One region of the Oceanobacillus sp. FSL K6-0118 genome, then DNA from elsewhere that is predicted to be linked to it. Evidence: riboswitches for the same ligand, from Rfam matches in the RefSeq annotation. Region 1 holds a riboswitch; each other region holds the start of a gene.
What was found. A riboswitch is a leader RNA that binds a small molecule or an ion and turns the genes downstream of it on or off. The one in region 1 is predicted to bind thiamine pyrophosphate.
Positions count from the first base shown of each region.

Region 2: linked by a shared signal. The riboswitch ahead of MHI02_RS17000 (3-oxoacyl-ACP reductase) and the one ahead of MHI02_RS06375 (ABC transporter substrate-binding protein) in region 1 are both predicted to bind thiamine pyrophosphate.
Region 3: linked by a shared signal. The riboswitch ahead of MHI02_RS02880 (lipoate--protein ligase family protein) and the one ahead of MHI02_RS06375 (ABC transporter substrate-binding protein) in region 1 are both predicted to bind thiamine pyrophosphate.

Region 1 covers NZ_JBBOVR010000001.1:1,219,651-1,225,029, reverse strand. Annotated here, with positions in the region: gene MHI02_RS06390 (PTS mannitol transporter subunit IICB) at 1-686, opposite strand, end outside; gene hprK (HPr(Ser) kinase/phosphatase) at 912-1,862, opposite strand; gene MHI02_RS06380 (MDR family MFS transporter) at 2,048-3,511, opposite strand; TPP riboswitch at 3,919-4,028, shown strand; gene MHI02_RS06375 (ABC transporter substrate-binding protein) at 4,147-5,145, shown strand; gene MHI02_RS06370 (thiamine-binding protein) at 5,167-5,379, shown strand, end outside.
Region 2 covers NZ_JBBOVR010000002.1:72,432-77,810, forward strand. Annotated here, with positions in the region: gene MHI02_RS16990 (LysM peptidoglycan-binding domain-containing protein) at 449-1,582, opposite strand; gene MHI02_RS16995 (LLM class flavin-dependent oxidoreductase) at 1,975-3,282, opposite strand; gene MHI02_RS17000 (3-oxoacyl-ACP reductase) at 3,362-4,114, opposite strand; TPP riboswitch at 4,258-4,358, opposite strand; gene MHI02_RS17005 (DUF4282 domain-containing protein) at 4,679-4,957, shown strand.
Region 3 covers NZ_JBBOVR010000001.1:553,691-559,069, forward strand. Annotated here, with positions in the region: gene MHI02_RS02860 (thioredoxin family protein) at 1-185, opposite strand, end outside; gene MHI02_RS02865 (heavy metal translocating P-type ATPase) at 512-2,407, shown strand; gene MHI02_RS02870 (heavy-metal-associated domain-containing protein) at 2,499-2,708, shown strand; gene lipA (lipoyl synthase) at 2,741-3,676, opposite strand; gene MHI02_RS02880 (lipoate--protein ligase family protein) at 3,669-4,514, opposite strand; TPP riboswitch at 4,600-4,708, opposite strand; gene trpA (tryptophan synthase subunit alpha) at 4,772-5,379, opposite strand, start outside.

The DNA of each region.
Region 1 (5,379 bases):
ATACCTAAACCAGGTCCTGGGTTAGATTCTAATAGGAACAGAATAGATTTTCCTGCATCCGCAGCCTGTTCAACCCCAATAGGACTTAAAATCCCATGGTTAATCGCATTATTTAAGAAAAGAATTTTTGCTGGTTCAATAATAATATTGGCAAGTGGCAATAAACCAGCACCGATAATTACTTCAACACCACTAGCTAAAGCATGGTTTAGGCCTTCAACTAGTGGCCCAATACCAAGTACTGCAGCAATTGCTAGGATAGCTGCTAATATACCTGCAGAGAAATTATTGTAAAGCATTTCAAACCCTTGTCTGACTTTCCCTTGAAATGCTTCATCAATTTTTTTCATTAAATATCCTGCTAAAGGCCCCATGACCATGGCACCTAAGAACATCGGTATATCTGCACCGACAATGACACCCATGGTTGCCGTGGCACCAACTACACCACCACGAAGATCGTAAATCATTCGACCACCAGTAAAACCAATTAATAATGGTAGCAAATATGTGATCATTGGGGTAACTAAAGTAGCAATCGTTGCATTTGGCCACCAACCATCTTCTATAAAGAGGGCAGTGATAATCCCCCATGCAATAAACGCACCAATATTCGGCATAATCATACCACTCAAATAGCTTCCAAAACGCTGAATCTTGGCACGCATTCCTTTATTTTCAGCCATTACTAGCTCTCCTTTCTTATCGAAACATATATATTATTGTAACTCTGCTTCATTTTCGTATTCAACGACATCCAAAAGCATTTTTGACAAGTCTCATGTTGACAATAGTTTATTTAGTATATGGAAAGAGAGTTTTTATAATTAAAAAAGCTGACAGATTGGAAATTCCAAATCTGTCAGCTTTACAATAATTTAGTTTATCTTATTTTCTTTCCTTTAACCTATTTATTGAGACGATGAACCCTGCGTCCTTGATTTCTCTAAATCCGCCTCAATTCTACTATAAAACTCTTCCGCTGCATTGTAGCCTTGCTGTTTTAAATACCAATTATTCGCAGCTGCTTCAATTAATCCAGCCACATCACGTCCGGGTTGAAGCTGAATTTCCATAGAAGGAATTTTCACGCCCATATAGTCTGTGTAACTAATTTCCTGTTCCAACTCATTATACAAGGCATCTTTCTCCCATTTTGTCAGATGAATATCAAGAGTAATACGTGTCTCATCTTGAAAAGCCCTGCGTCCATACATTCGCACTACATTCATTAACCCAATACTACGTAATGCTAGAAACTCCTTGGTTTTTTCATCATGGGTACCTAGGATTGTTTGTGGACTAAGCTTTTTTAATACGATGATATCATCCGCTACTAAACGATGACCACGACGAATTAATGTATGGGCTGTTTCGCTTTTTCCTACTCCAGAATTACCTCGAATTAAAACACCTATTCCTGATACATTCATACAAACTCCGTGTATGGCTATTTCCTCCGCTAATTGCTTTATTAAGTAAGCATCTAATTTTGGGATAAAGTCCGATGTGATCTCCGGTTGTTTTGTTACTAATAATGGAATTCCCTCTTCTATACAATGATGCGTTAAATAAGTTAAACCTTCCTCACCACTAGTTACGATAAAACATGGTGGATGGTAATGAACGATATTTCCAATTCGTATCTTTCGTTCTTCTTCACTTAATTTATGTAAATAGGTAACTTCTTTTCTACCCAAAATCTGAACTCTTTCTGTTGGAAAAAAATCGAAATGTCCAACAAACTCTAATCCTGGTCGATGCACACGTGATTGTGTAATCACATTTTGTAATCGGTTCTCTCCTGCAAGCACTTTCAATTGAAACTTATGAACTAAGTCCTCAACTGTTATTTGTTTCATCCTACATTCACCGTCCAATAAAGATATTAATGAATAGAATTATACTTTAGAATATTAGAATAGTCACCTTAGTTGCACTTATGCAGATTTTTACGGCAATCCCCGGACGAGAAAGATTTCCCCTAGCTGCCAAATAAATAACCCGATATTCATAATGAATATTATGAATATTGGGCTACCATCATCTAAGCTTTTTGATAAATTTTCTGATTATCGTGTTGTTTTTCTCTTAATCTCTCTAAATCTCTTTTCTCCACTTCTTCTTGAGATGTTTTACTATCCCTCACGAAAAACGAGGTCAATAGTCCAACAAAAGCAAGAACAGTTATCACGATAAATGCGACATTCACTCCATAGATAGCTGGATTAGGAATATCTGCTCTAGCTGCCGTTTCTCCTGTTGTTGTCATAACTGTAACAAGAATAGCTGTTCCAACAGAAGCGCCGACCTGCCTCATTGTATTATCCATTGCCGCCCCGTGTGGAATTAGTCGTTTTGGTAATTGGTTCAATGCCGCTGTTGAAATTGGCATCATGACCATAGATAGTCCAAACATTCTAATACTGTACATGATTGTCATGAAAGCCAAGGATGTTTCCGTATCTAATCTAGTAAATGGAATGGAAGAGACAGCGACAATTAGTAGTCCAGTCATCGCTAGCTTACGCGCACCATATCTATCAAAGATTCTACCTGTAATAGGAGACATAAACCCTGAAATCAACGCACCTGGTAATAACGCAATCCCCGCTTCAAAAGCAGTGAATTCACGCATGTTTTGCATATAAAGTGGGATAAGTGTTTCTGTCCCGATTAGCCCCATAAACGAAATGATTCCAATAACAACGGCTAGTGGGAATAGAGAATACGTAAAAACCCTGAACTCTAACATTGGATGCTGCAGTCTTAACTGTCTTAAAATAAACATAAAGAGTGACACTACTCCAACAGTGAGTGAAATGATGGTTAAACTTGCTCCCCAACCGTTATTCCCAGCTGAAGTAAATCCATAAAGTAATCCACCAAAACCAAAAGAGGATAAAATAACAGATGGAATATCTAATTTTGGTTTCTTTAATTCCGTTACATTTTTCAATGCGAAAAAGGCGATGATAATATCTACAATTGCAATTGGTAGGATGATAAAGAATAATACCCTCCAAGAATAATGCTCTGTTACCCATCCTGATATGGCAGGACCAAGTGCTGGTGCAAATGATATAACAAGACCAATTAATCCCATAGCTGATCCACGTTTATGAACTGGGAAGATTAAAAGAAATACTGTCTGCATTAGTGGCAGCATAACCCCTGCTCCAGCAGACTGGATGACTCGCCCTACTAATAAGAAAGAGAAATTAGGCGCAATCCCAGAAATTAATGTGCCTATAGCGAAAATACTCATTGCCGTTATAAACAATTGTCTTGTCGTAAACCGTTCTAATAAAAATGCACTAATGGGAATCATAATACCATTGACAAGCATAAACACCGTGGTTAGCCACTGACCAGTGTTTGCCGTAATTCCCATTTCCTCCATAATTGGGGGAATTGCAGTAATCATCAACGTTTGATTTAAAATGGAAATAAATGCCCCAGCAAGCAACAATGCGACAATCGTTTTTCGGTTATAACTTACCGTTTGCATATCCTTCCCCTCCCCTATTTCTTCATAACAATTCATAAATTATAATGCATTTCAGGTAAAAAGGAAATAGGAATTTTGCTAAATTTCAGCTAGATAAAGAAGACTTCCATCAGCGGAGGCTTTCCTTCATCCCCCACTGATGGTTAGTCGGCACTTATCGAACCTTTACGGGCAGTTGTTCTCCCACCTATTTGTATCCCCAGAAGTTTAAGGTGGGAGTCTTACTGCCCATTTAGGTGGGGTAATTAGAACAGGTAATTTAATAGGAAGGAAAAATTTTTTAAACGTAAAATCATATTCATAAACAATATCAAGTTGTGCAACTTTAAAAGAATCGTCAAACTTTTACAAATTTCTTGCTATATTAGAAAAACTATGCAATACTTAATTGTGTAAATTACAACTTAAGATGACTGTGGGGGTACCAGTGTTGCTGGTTGAGATTGTATCCGTTAGATACTAACCCTTAGAACCTGATCTGGCTAAGACCAGCGTAGGGAACATACCTGATACGTACATAACTAAAGTATGCACCCTAGGCAATTTGTCTAGGGTGCTTTTTGTTGGCTACTAATTCGTGTTATTCCCTACTCGAGTTTTATTCTTTTAGTTAAAAACAGGGAGGACTATTTATTATGAGGAAATTATCTGTTTTTTGCCTGTTGCTAATTGTACTAGCTGCATGCGGTAACAACACAGATGAAGAAAGTACAGATCAAACAGGTGAAGATGCAAAGCAACTAAAAAAAATAACCCTTGTTCTGGATTGGACCCCAAACACCAATCATACTGGTCTCTATGTGGCTAGGGATAAAGGGTATTTTGAAGAAGAAGGTTTAGATGTTGACATTATTCAGCCTGGAGAAGCAGGTGCTGAGCAATTAGTCGCTACTGGAAATGCTGATTTTGGTGTTAGCTACCAAGAAGGAATTACGGAAGCACGAATACAAAATGTACCTATTGTTTCGATTGCTGCTATTATTCAGCATAATACGTCTGGTTTTGCTTCCCTAAAGGAAAATAATATTACAACTGCAAAAGACTTTGAGGGTAAATCTTATGGTGGATGGGGTGCACCAGTGGAAAAGGCTGTACTAGATTCGATTATGCAGGAGGATAATGCCGATGTAGAGAAGGTTGAAATCGTTAATATCGGAAATACAGACTTTTTCACAGCACTTGAGCAAGGAATTGATTTTGCTTGGATTTACTATGGTTGGGATGGTATTAAAGCAGAGCTCCGTGACCAACCGCTTCATATGAATTATTTAACGGATTATAGTAAGAAATTAGACTATTATACTCCGGTATTAGCAACCAATGAAAATATGATACAAGATGATCCGGAAACTATTAAAAGCTTCTTACGTGCTGTTTCCAAAGGTTATGAGTTCGCAATAGAAAACCCAAGCGAAGCTGCAGACGTACTTATTGAAGCAGTACCAGACCTTGACCCTGAACTAGTTAAAGCAAGTCAAGAGTGGCTGTCTCCTAAATATCAAGATGATGCAGAAAAATGGGGAATTCAAAAGCTAGAAATATGGGAAAACTATGCAAATTGGATGTATGAAAATGATCTATTAGAAGTTGAACTGGATAGTGAAAAGGCATTTACAAATGACTTTTTACCTTAAATGATAAAGGAGAGATTTTAATTGGCAAACGCATTATTAAGTATTCAAATGATTCCTAAAGCAGAAAACGGAGTAGACACATATCCATTAGTAGATGAAGCAATTAAAGTGATTGATGAATCAGGTGTGAAATACCAGGTTAATCCACTTGAAACAACCATGGAAGGAAACCTTTCTGAATTACTACAAATTGTGGAAAAAATGAATGAGAAAATGGTTGAGAAAGGTTGTGCT
Region 2 (5,379 bases), on a different contig from region 1:
AATTTAAAGGACTATGAAATAGTCACCTTTCCTTGGTAGGGCAGAGGTGGCTATTTCTTTTTGTTTAAATGGACGAAAATAGTTACGATCCACGTCGCTAAGCTAAATTGCGTAACTCAGTGCTTCGTAAGTCGCTATTAACCTCATCCCTTATCATAAGGATTTAAAAAGGTTCTAATCCCAATTAAAGTAAGTGACACCATCGAATTTCTCCCCCACTTTATTAAGGAGAATACCACGCATCTTTACTAATACACTAGGATGCACTAAATTACCTAGTGAAAATCAGAAAAGCCATTTTATACCAAAGGTTCGTTTAACATTAAAAGGAAGTACTCGCTTATTACTTACGGAGTACTTCCTTTTATTTTTGGTTGTTGAAATTTGTCTAGTGAGATGAGGGGCCTGTCCCCCATGGTTCCCTTTTTTGACTACAAATTAGTATTCATTATTTTAAAATGGTAACATTAACTGTTCTATTTCCCCATTTATATGCTTCGGCCTTTGTTGGAACATGAACATCAATTTTATTCCCTTTAATGCTTCCACCAGTATCGGCAGCAACTGCATAACCATAGCCATCGACATATACTTTAGATCCTAATGGAATAACAGATGGATCCACAGCTATTACTTTCGCATTTGGATTTGCATTCAAATCTACACCAGTAGACGTGATACCTGAGCAACCATCACAATTAGCCGTATATGCAGTAGCAGTTGCTTGAATTACATTAAGTTCTGCATCGTCTTCGGAATTACCTTCTGATTTAGCAGATTCTGCTTTTTCATCCGCTTCTACAACTACTTTTTTATCTGCTTGAGATGCCTCTTGGCTAACTGGTTCTGAAGCCTCAACTTCTTCTGGTTCTGGTGCTGGTTCTTGAGCCTCAACTTCTTCTTCTGGTTCCGGTGCCTCAACTTCTTCTTCTGGTTCTGGTGCTGGTTCCGGTGCCTCAACTTCTTCTTCCGGTTCTGGTGCTGGTTCCGGTGCCTCAACTTCTTCTTCTGGCTCTGTTGCTGGTTCCGGTGCCTCAACTTCTTCTTCTGGTTCTGTTGCTGGTTCCGGTGCCTCAACTTCTTCTTCTGGTTCTGTTACTGGTGCCGGTGCCTCAACTTCTTCTGGTTCTTGAGCCTCAACTTCCTGAACTGGTTCTGTTGATATGCTTTCAGTCGCAACTTCTTTTGCTGGCGCTGTAACTGTTTCCTTCGAGACAGCATCATCCGTGGTAGATATAGTTGGAATGTCAAGCACTTGACCAATAAAGATAAGATCTGATGTGAGATTGTTCAGGGATTTTATATCCTTGACCGTTACATCAAATTGATTAGCGATCCTGGATAATGTGTCCCCTTTTTGTACTATATATTGTTCGTTTATGAATAATAGTTGATTCGGATAGATAATAGTTGACGTCAACTTATTTATATCCATTAATTTCTTTACTGTAGTGTTATGTTCTCTTGATATATCCCATAGCGTATCACCTTTTTGTACTTTAACTTCTGCTGCTGAAACGTTAGTTACTGTTACACTAGCGATAAGCATTCCTGCAGTTATCGCAGTTACTAACTTTTTCATCTTAAATCTCCCTCCATATTCTTCCAGATGTTATTCATTTTAACATAGATTTACAAAAGAAATATGACAAATGTATTACAAAGGTTTGTTTAGATTGCAGGGCCAAAGGGACCTTCCCTGTGATCCTTGTGATTCTATTAATTTTATAATTTCATAGACACAAGAAGAGGGTCTCCCCTCTTCTTGTGTCTCGACGATTATAAGACAATCATCCTTCATGCAAATAACCAGGTCCATGCCAAAACCTAAGCAACATACATGCCTTGTACAGAGCGGCTGACCTAGTAAAGTTTTTTGCAGAAATAGCTCACCTTACTTGACGGCAGGGTGGCTATTTCTTTTTGTTTAGATAGGCGACAATAGTTACGATCATTACATGAACATGATTCGAATTATGTTAATCCTAAATGTTCACGGAAAGTATGACCTTCATATTTCTCTCTGAAAATACCTCTTTTTTGCATTTCAGGAACAATTAGTTCAACAAAGTCTTCTAAACTACCAGGCAATGTAGGAGGCATAAGATTAAATCCATCAGCCACACCAGCTTCAAGCCAGACTTCCATCTGATCCACAATTTCTTCGGGCGTACCTATCAGCGTGTGATGCCCACCGCCCGCATTAAGATATCCTAATAATTCTCTTACGGTAGGTCGGGTATCATTAATAATTTCTAGTATCGTTTCGTAACGTCCGATTGGTCCAGTAAATTCTTCTACAGGAGGTAGTTGAGGTACTTCTTTATCCATTTCCCAATTCGAACAGTCTTGTTGAACAAAGAAACTCAACTGGTTTAAAGCTGTTTCAATAGGTAATTGCTCATCTAATGCTGCTTTTTTTTCTAAGGCTTCTTCATGAGTACGACCTACATAGGTTACTAAGCCCGGAAATACTTTAATATGTCTATTACTGTCTCCACTTTGTCTAACTTGTTCATCTAATTTTTCACGAAATCTTTTTGCCTGCTTCAAGTTCCACGATACGGAATAAACCGCATCGGCATATTTTGCCGCCAATGCAATACCTTGTTTAGATGCCCCCGCTTGCATTGATACTGGTTTGCCTTGGGGGCTTTTTGGTGTGGTGGATGGGCCATACACCTTAAAATAAGTACCAGCGTGATTAAATGGCTGAATGTTTGAAGGATCGATCAATTTCCCTTCTGCTCGATTATGTACAAACTCATTACTGTCCCATGAAAGGAATAACTTATTCATTAAAGCAGCAAATTCATCTGCTTTCTCATAACGTTTGTCATGAGGAGGCAGTTCATCCATACTATGATTTAACGCCTCCAAATCAGTCATAGAAGTAACGAGATTCCAACCAACACGTCCTTTTGTAATATGGTCTAAACTTAATAATTGTCGTGAAGCTGTGAAAGGATTAGAAAAAGTACTTGAAATGGTTGAAACTAATCCCACATGTTTTGTCACTTGAGAAATAGCTGTTAAATTGACTATTGGATCAAACCAAAATGCTGGCATATCACTAGAATCTTTAGCCGGAAAGGATTGATTATCAGCAAAGAATACTGCGTCAAAATAACCTTTTTCCGCTAACTGTGCTAAGGATTGGTAATATGAAATGTCCCCAATACGTTCAACGCTTGAGTCAGGCATTTGCCAAGCAGCCTGATGGTGCCCACATCCATACAGCAAGACACCTAAGTGTAGTTGTTTTTCTTTCATCTTTGGCATTTGTCATACCTCCAAACAATTATTATTCACTATCTTATATACTCCGTTTTTGAAAGACTATCCATTGTCATTTAAGCTACTAGTTCATTGTCAAACCGCCATCTACTGTGATATTTTGACCTGTAATACCGTGCGCATTTTCTGATGATAAAAAAGCGACCATATTGGCTACATCTTGAGGTGTGGTCACCTTCTTCAGTGGCGTCGACTGAGCAATTAAATCAAATACTTCCGGTGTTGTAACAGCACTGGCATGAGTCGTTTTTAATAATCCCCCTGAAACGACATTCGCTTTTATACCATATTGTCCTAATTCAGAAGCGATATTACGTGTAAAACCTATTAATCCAGCTTTAGCTGTTGTATATTCATGGTAAGGTACAACAGGATTTTGATATAAATTAGTACCTATACTTATAATACTTCCATTTTGTCGTTCAATAAATTGAGGGATGACGCTTTGAACTACATGAAATGCTGCTTTTAACGTACCATTTAGTTGTTTTTGGTAATCAACCCAGGTGAGTTCTGTGAAAGGTTTCTGTTTGTTTGGATCAAACTTAAAGTCTACTAATGCATTGTTGACAACAACATCTATTTGGCCAAAGTACTCCGTTGCTTTTTTTATCAATGTATCTACTTCTGTGCGATTGGTTACATCAGCCTGAATGGCAATAGCATTTTCTTCACCAATCTCAGAAACAAGCTTCTCAGCGGCATCCTGACTTTTATAGTAATTGATAACCACTTGAAATCCTTGTTGTGCTAAGGTCTTTACAATAGACTCTCCTAAACCTCTACTACCACCTGTTACTAATACTGTTCTCCCCATCATAACCACTCCTATATTATTAATTTTGATGAAACTTAAATAATAAAGTGATAAATAAAAAAATACGCAACCTTCACATAGAAAAGTTGCGTAAAAAGAATTAACTACATATTAAGAAAAAGGCATAATCACCCTTTTAGTATGTAATAGAATTTACACTTTCCTACGCTAGTTTTAACTAGTTCAGGTTCAAAGGGTTTGAGTAAATACTCATCTCAGTTAAATAACACCCCTAGTGAATATATTTAAGTTATAGTCAATGTTATAGTCTTCAGAAATTTATGTCAAGGGAATATGGCTGTTTAAGTATTTCTATCATCCCTTCAAAAATAACTCCAGTACCTTTTCCCATTCATTTATAGTTAGTTGCATACATAGTGGAACAAACTGCGCTTCATTGTTAAGTTTAAACTTTTATGCTAAAATTACCCTTTGCAAATCAAAGAATTTAAAAAGTCATCAGTTCTAATACTTCCTATAACGAAATAGAAATAAAATGAAGTGTTTTTTATGAAAGGAATTTTATTTCATGATGGATGGACTACGAAACAGGGAGGTGAATAAATGAAAAATTTTATTAGTTTTAATAAGATGATTACACCAACAATCATTAAAGTGCTTTTTTGGGTTGGAGTAGGCTTCTCTATCATTCTAGGACTTCTTCAAATTATAGCTGGTTTTGATTCTTACTTCGGTGGCGGTTACCAAATATTTATGGGTATATTAACTATCATATTAGGACCTATCTTTACAAGGGTTTATTGTGAATTATTAATTTTATTCTTTAAAATGCATGAAACAATACAAGAAATTAATGAGAAATTAGGTTTAAAGGATAATTAATTTTAAATGGAATATTTGATGTTAGCGTTAAAATTCTCGTGTAAGTTGTTAAAAGCTCTTATTCAAGAATGATCAAACGTTAGTTTTAAAAGGTTAGCCAGAAATTACTGGTTGGCCTTTTTTTATAAGGTTTTATTATAGCGGTAGTCGAGGTAGACGAATCAAACGTAGGAGACTTGATCCCGTAAACAAATTTATATCAAAAAATGCGAAAAAGAACAAAATCACCCATATTCACCATTATTCCCTGAAAGATTACAAGGAAATATTTCATTTCCCGGGGAATATCGACAATTTATTCTATAATTTATAAATATAAAACATTTTTTCTAAGTTGTTTATTTCTCTGAGACTACCCTTTTGCTTCCTACGGCGTCGGGTGGTTTCCTTGTTTTCTAATATTTTTTTCCGAAGAAATACGC
Region 3 (5,379 bases), 670 kb from region 1:
ACTGTATCTACATTAACATGACCTAATCTGATGTTTGGATATTTTTCCATCAATGCTTGTACTTGTGGAAGAAGTCCGTGACAAACGCTACAGTTGTTTTTTGAAATATATATAAAGGATAACTTGGAGTTTTGAATAAAGGTATCGACCGTTTCTAAACTAGTTAAATCTTCAAATTCTCTCATTTCGTTCACCTCTTTTGAATTTAGTATATCAGCCCATGCGTTTGAAAGAAAATTGTACGTATACCTTAGGGGAAGCAAACTATACGAGCTATTTTTAAATGAATATACATATAGTACATCTAGACAAGAATTTGTTTAGAGTGTAATTTCCTTTGATCCATGATTCGTTCTCATATTGGGGAGGCCAAAATTTGTTTGGCTTTCCCATTTTTTTATGGTTGTAAAAAGATAAAAATACTTTCCAAAACTTGACCGGCGTCAATTTCTTTCTCCTTCATATAGTTTAAGCTAGAACTAGAAAGAAGGGAAAGGAAAGGTGAAGTCTTATGATATTAAAGATAAACAAGTTTAAAAATCAGATTACAGCCATTGCGGGATTCCTATTGGTATTAGCGTTAGTTGCACATTTTTCAGGTTTAACGGATGTAAAACAAGTAGCATTACTGATAGCGACAGTGATTGCGGGTATTCCAATTTTTCTAAAGGCGTTTCAAGCATTGCGAATGAAGGCGTTTAGTATTGAATTACTTGTCACCATTGCTGTCATTGGTGCACTGTTTATCGGTGAATATGTCGAGTCTGCGGTGGTGACATTCTTATTTTTATTCGGTGACTATCTCGAAGCACGAACATTACAGAAAACACGTTCATCTTTAAAGGACCTAATCGATATGGCACCTCAAGAAGCGGTTGTTTTAAGAAATGGGGAAGAGGTAACAGTTGAAATGAATGCGGTAGAGGTAGGGGATCACGTTATTATTCGCTCTGGTGGGAAGGTACCAGTTGATGGAAGTATTATTTCTGGGCAAGCATCTTTAAATGAAGCGGCAGTTACCGGGGAATCTGTGCCAAAAACGAAAAGGAAGGATGATAAGGTCTTTAGTGGAACGATTGTGGACAGTGGATACGTGGAAATGGTAGCAGAAAAAGTTGGGGATGACACAACTTTTGCTAAAATCATTGAGCTTGTAGAAGAGGCACAAGATTCTAAATCGAAAACAGAGAAGTTCCTTGATAAGTTCGCCAATGTGTATACTCCAGCAGTAGTTGTTCTATCTGTACTTGTGTATCTCATCACAAGAGACTTACACATAGCTATTACTTTCCTAGTAGTTGCTTGTCCAGGTGCCTTAGTCATTGGTGCTCCAGTATCTAACGTTGCAGGAATCGGGAATGGTGCGAAAAATGGCGTCCTTGTAAAAGGTGGAGAAGTAATGGATATATTCTCTAAAGTAGACACCATTGTATTTGATAAAACTGGTACATTAACAAAAGGGAAACCAGAAGTAACAGATATTAAAGTGTTCGGTGAGTATAAGGAAGAGGATGTATTACGATTGGTCGCTCAAGCTGAAACGGCTTCAGAACATCATTTAGGTAGAACAATCGTAAAAGAAGCGAATGATAGAGGAATGGAACTTTTCATGAAACCAACAGATGTTGAAGTCATGAAAGGTAATGGTATTCAAGCAACGGTAGAAGGCCATCATTTATCCATCGGAAATAGAAAATTAATGAATGCAGATGGGATCCATATGGTGGAGGAAGTATGCGCGTATGCCATAGAACGGGAGAAATTAGGAAATACAGCTATCTTTGTGGCCATTGACGGAAAAATTGCTGGAATCTTTTCCATTGCTGACCAAATTCGAGAAGATGCAGTAGAAGCACTAGCCGAGATGCGTGAAAATGGAATTAAGAAGATGATTATGCTTACAGGTGATAACAAACATACAGCAGAATTAGTTGCCGAAACATTAGGGTTAGATGAATTCCATGCTGAATTACTACCAGAAAACAAAGTGGAAATGCTTATGAAGTTAAAAGCGGAAGGTCATGTTGTTGCAATGGCTGGAGATGGAATTAATGATGCACCTGCAATTGCTACAGCAGATATAGGTTTAGCGATGGGTGAAGGCGGTACAGATGTATCCATGGAAACTGCCGATGTTGTCTTAATGGCGGACCAACTCATGCAATTCTCTCATGCATACGCTTTATCCAAAGCTACGATTCGTAACATGAAACAAAACACGTTTTTCGCAGTAGGAACTGTGTTTGTCCTATTAGCTGGGGTATTAGCAGGTTCCATCCATTTAGCCTCAGGAATGTTCATTCATGAGGCAAGTGTTCTACTAGTCATTTTAAATGCAATGCGTCTTATTCGTTTTAATCATGGAAATAGGAAGGGGGGAAGAAAAGTTCCAGTTGCAGAAGTTTAAGATAAAATTGTTAAAACTTGACCTAGGTCAAAGAAAAGAAACAAAAGGGATTTTATAATAAAGGTAGAACAAAACAAAGGAGAGATTTATAATGAAAACAATAAAATTCCAATTAGAACCACTAACTTGTCCATCTTGTATTAAAAAGATTGAAACAAAACTTGGTAAAATGGATGGTGTAGAAGAAGCGAAAGTTATGTTTAACTCAAGCAAGGTGAAAGCAACGTTTAACGAGCAGGAAGTAAAAGCGGAGGAAATGAAAGAGGTAATTGAAAAATTAGGATATCCTGTTCTAAATTAAAAAGAGGCCAATAAGGGCCTCTTCATTTTTAACTAAAAGATCTGCTTTTCTTCTTGATTTTCAATGCCCTTCATATATTTAATTCGATTTTGCTTGGAGGAATTACTAACTTGTTCATCCGCATGATAGGAAGAACGAACAAGTGGGCCGGATTCACAATGTTTAAATCCTTTTTCAAGTGCAATTTCTTTTAATTCGGCAAATTCATCTGGATGATAATAGCGTTCCACATTTAAATGTTTTTTGGTTGGTTGTAGGTATTGACCGATTGTCATAATATCCACGTCATGTGCTCGTAAATCATCCATTGCTTCGATGATTTCCTCTTTGGTTTCACCTAAACCTACCATTATACTAGATTTGGTTGGTATGTCTGGTGCAATCTCCTTCACACGCTGTAATAACTGTAAGGAACGATCATACTTGGCAATAGCGCGAACTTTCTTTGTTAATCTGCGAACGGTTTCTATATTATGATTAAAAATATCCGGCTTACTATCCATTAAGGTATGTAGGCTCTCATAATCACCTTTCATATCGGAAGGTAATACCTCAATCGTACAGCCAGGATTTGCGTTTCGAATGGCACGAACGGTGTTGGCAAATACAGCGGCGCCTCCATCATCTAAATCGTCTCGAGCTACAGCGGTTACAACGACGTGCTTTAATCCCATTATTTTAACAGAATCTGCAACCCGCTTCGGTTCTCCTAAATCTAATCCACTAGGTAGACCGGTTTTGACCGCACAGAACCTACAACCGCGTGTGCAGGTATCACCTAAGATCATAAATGTTGCTGTTTGTCTTTCACTCCAACATTCATGAATATTCGGGCATCTTGCTTCCTCACAAACAGTGTTTAGACTTTTCTCACGCATTAACTTCTTTAATCCAGTATAGGACTTATTCGTGTTTAATTTAATCTTTAACCATTCAGGTTTACGGAGATATTCCTCTTGTTTAGACACTTTTAATAGACTCCTTTAGTAATCGATGATAATTCCAATCCTCTGAACGATATTTAGTCTCTGCTAGATGATGTACTTCTTCCCATTGTTGTTTTGATAATTCAAAAGGACGGAAAGTAACGTTTAATCCATGTTGAAATCCTTGATAGAATGCATCCTTCACTTCGTCAAATGATTTCTGTTTATTTGTTAGTTGGTCGATAGTGATAGCTTTGCTTTGGAAAGCATCACGTCTACGTTGTTTTATTTTTTCAGATGGGAAACGGAATAAATCATAGAGCATCTTGATATCGAGACTCATTGGTATGGACCCATGCTGCAGTAGAACACCCTTCTTCCTTGTTTGCGCATTACCTGATAACTTTTTCCCATCTACTACCATTTCGTAAAATGCGGCCTTTTCAAAACATACAGCTGTCTTTTCTTTCATGGCGCTTCTATCGGGCATGGCATAATCAACCGTGATTCCTAGATTCTTGAAACCTTCATAAAGCCCTTTTGATAGGACGTGGTAGGCTTCTTTAATAGAGGTTGGAATTTCTGGGTGATCCTCTGAAACTACAATACTGTAAGTCAATTCATTATCATGTAGTACAGCGCTTCCTCCGGTTAGACGACGAACAAATTGGCAATGATAGCTATTTACATTGTCGAAATGGATTGATTTATGTACTTTTTGAAACTGACCAGCCGATAAAGTAGGATGTGACCAACCGTAAAAGCGTAATGTTGGCGGAATTTTACCCTCACTATGCCAGTTTAATAGGGATTCATCCATTGCCATATTAACTGCTGCATCCTGATGCCCACTGTCTAAAAAGAACCATTCTTCTTGCAAAAATTACCCCTCCTCTTAAATCAAAAAGACTGCACTCCAAAAAAGAGTGCAGTCTTTTGTACAATAGATGTATCTTACATCTAAAATCCTTTTGGCTGCACTTCCCCACGCTAGTATTATCCATATCGGGTTCAAAGGGTTTAAGCAATAGGGTATTGCTATTCTCAGCGACAAAGGCTCCCCTAGTGATTATTATATTACAAATTCATCATACCAATTGGTAAATCCTGGGTAAAGTAAATTGCTTTCTTAAAATGTTATGCATGAATACTAGTTTGAATGCTTCCTTGGATTAAATTTTTCACTTCGTTGTTTTTTCCTTGGTGTAAGAGGTCAACAATTTTACTACCAACGATAACCCCATCACAGTGAGAACTTAACTCATGCGCTTGTTCCACAGTAGATACACCAAATCCTGCTAATACAGGAACGGTACTATATTTCTTTAGGTTTTCTAAATAGCTTTTTACATTGTCGCCATGGGAACTTCTAGCGCCCGTAGTCCCCATTACGGCTACAGCATAAAGGAAACCTTCTGATTTACTTGCGATTTCTTTTAATCGTTCCTCTGGACTAGTCATAGCAGCAAGGCGAATAAATGCTATTTTCTCATTTTTTAAGTGGGTTGCAATCGGGCCTTCTTCTTCCATTGGGACATCTGGGATAATGATACCGTCTACCCCAGAATCCGCACAGTCCTTAGCAAACTGTTCCATTCCATAACGATAGATTGGGTTTACGTAGGTCATTAAAATAATCGGAATGGAGCGGTCTACCTTCGTTGACTTCAGAAATTCTAAAATGGATGCTAATGATGTACCATTAGCTAAAGCACGAATTCCAGCTTCTTGTATGGTTGGACCAT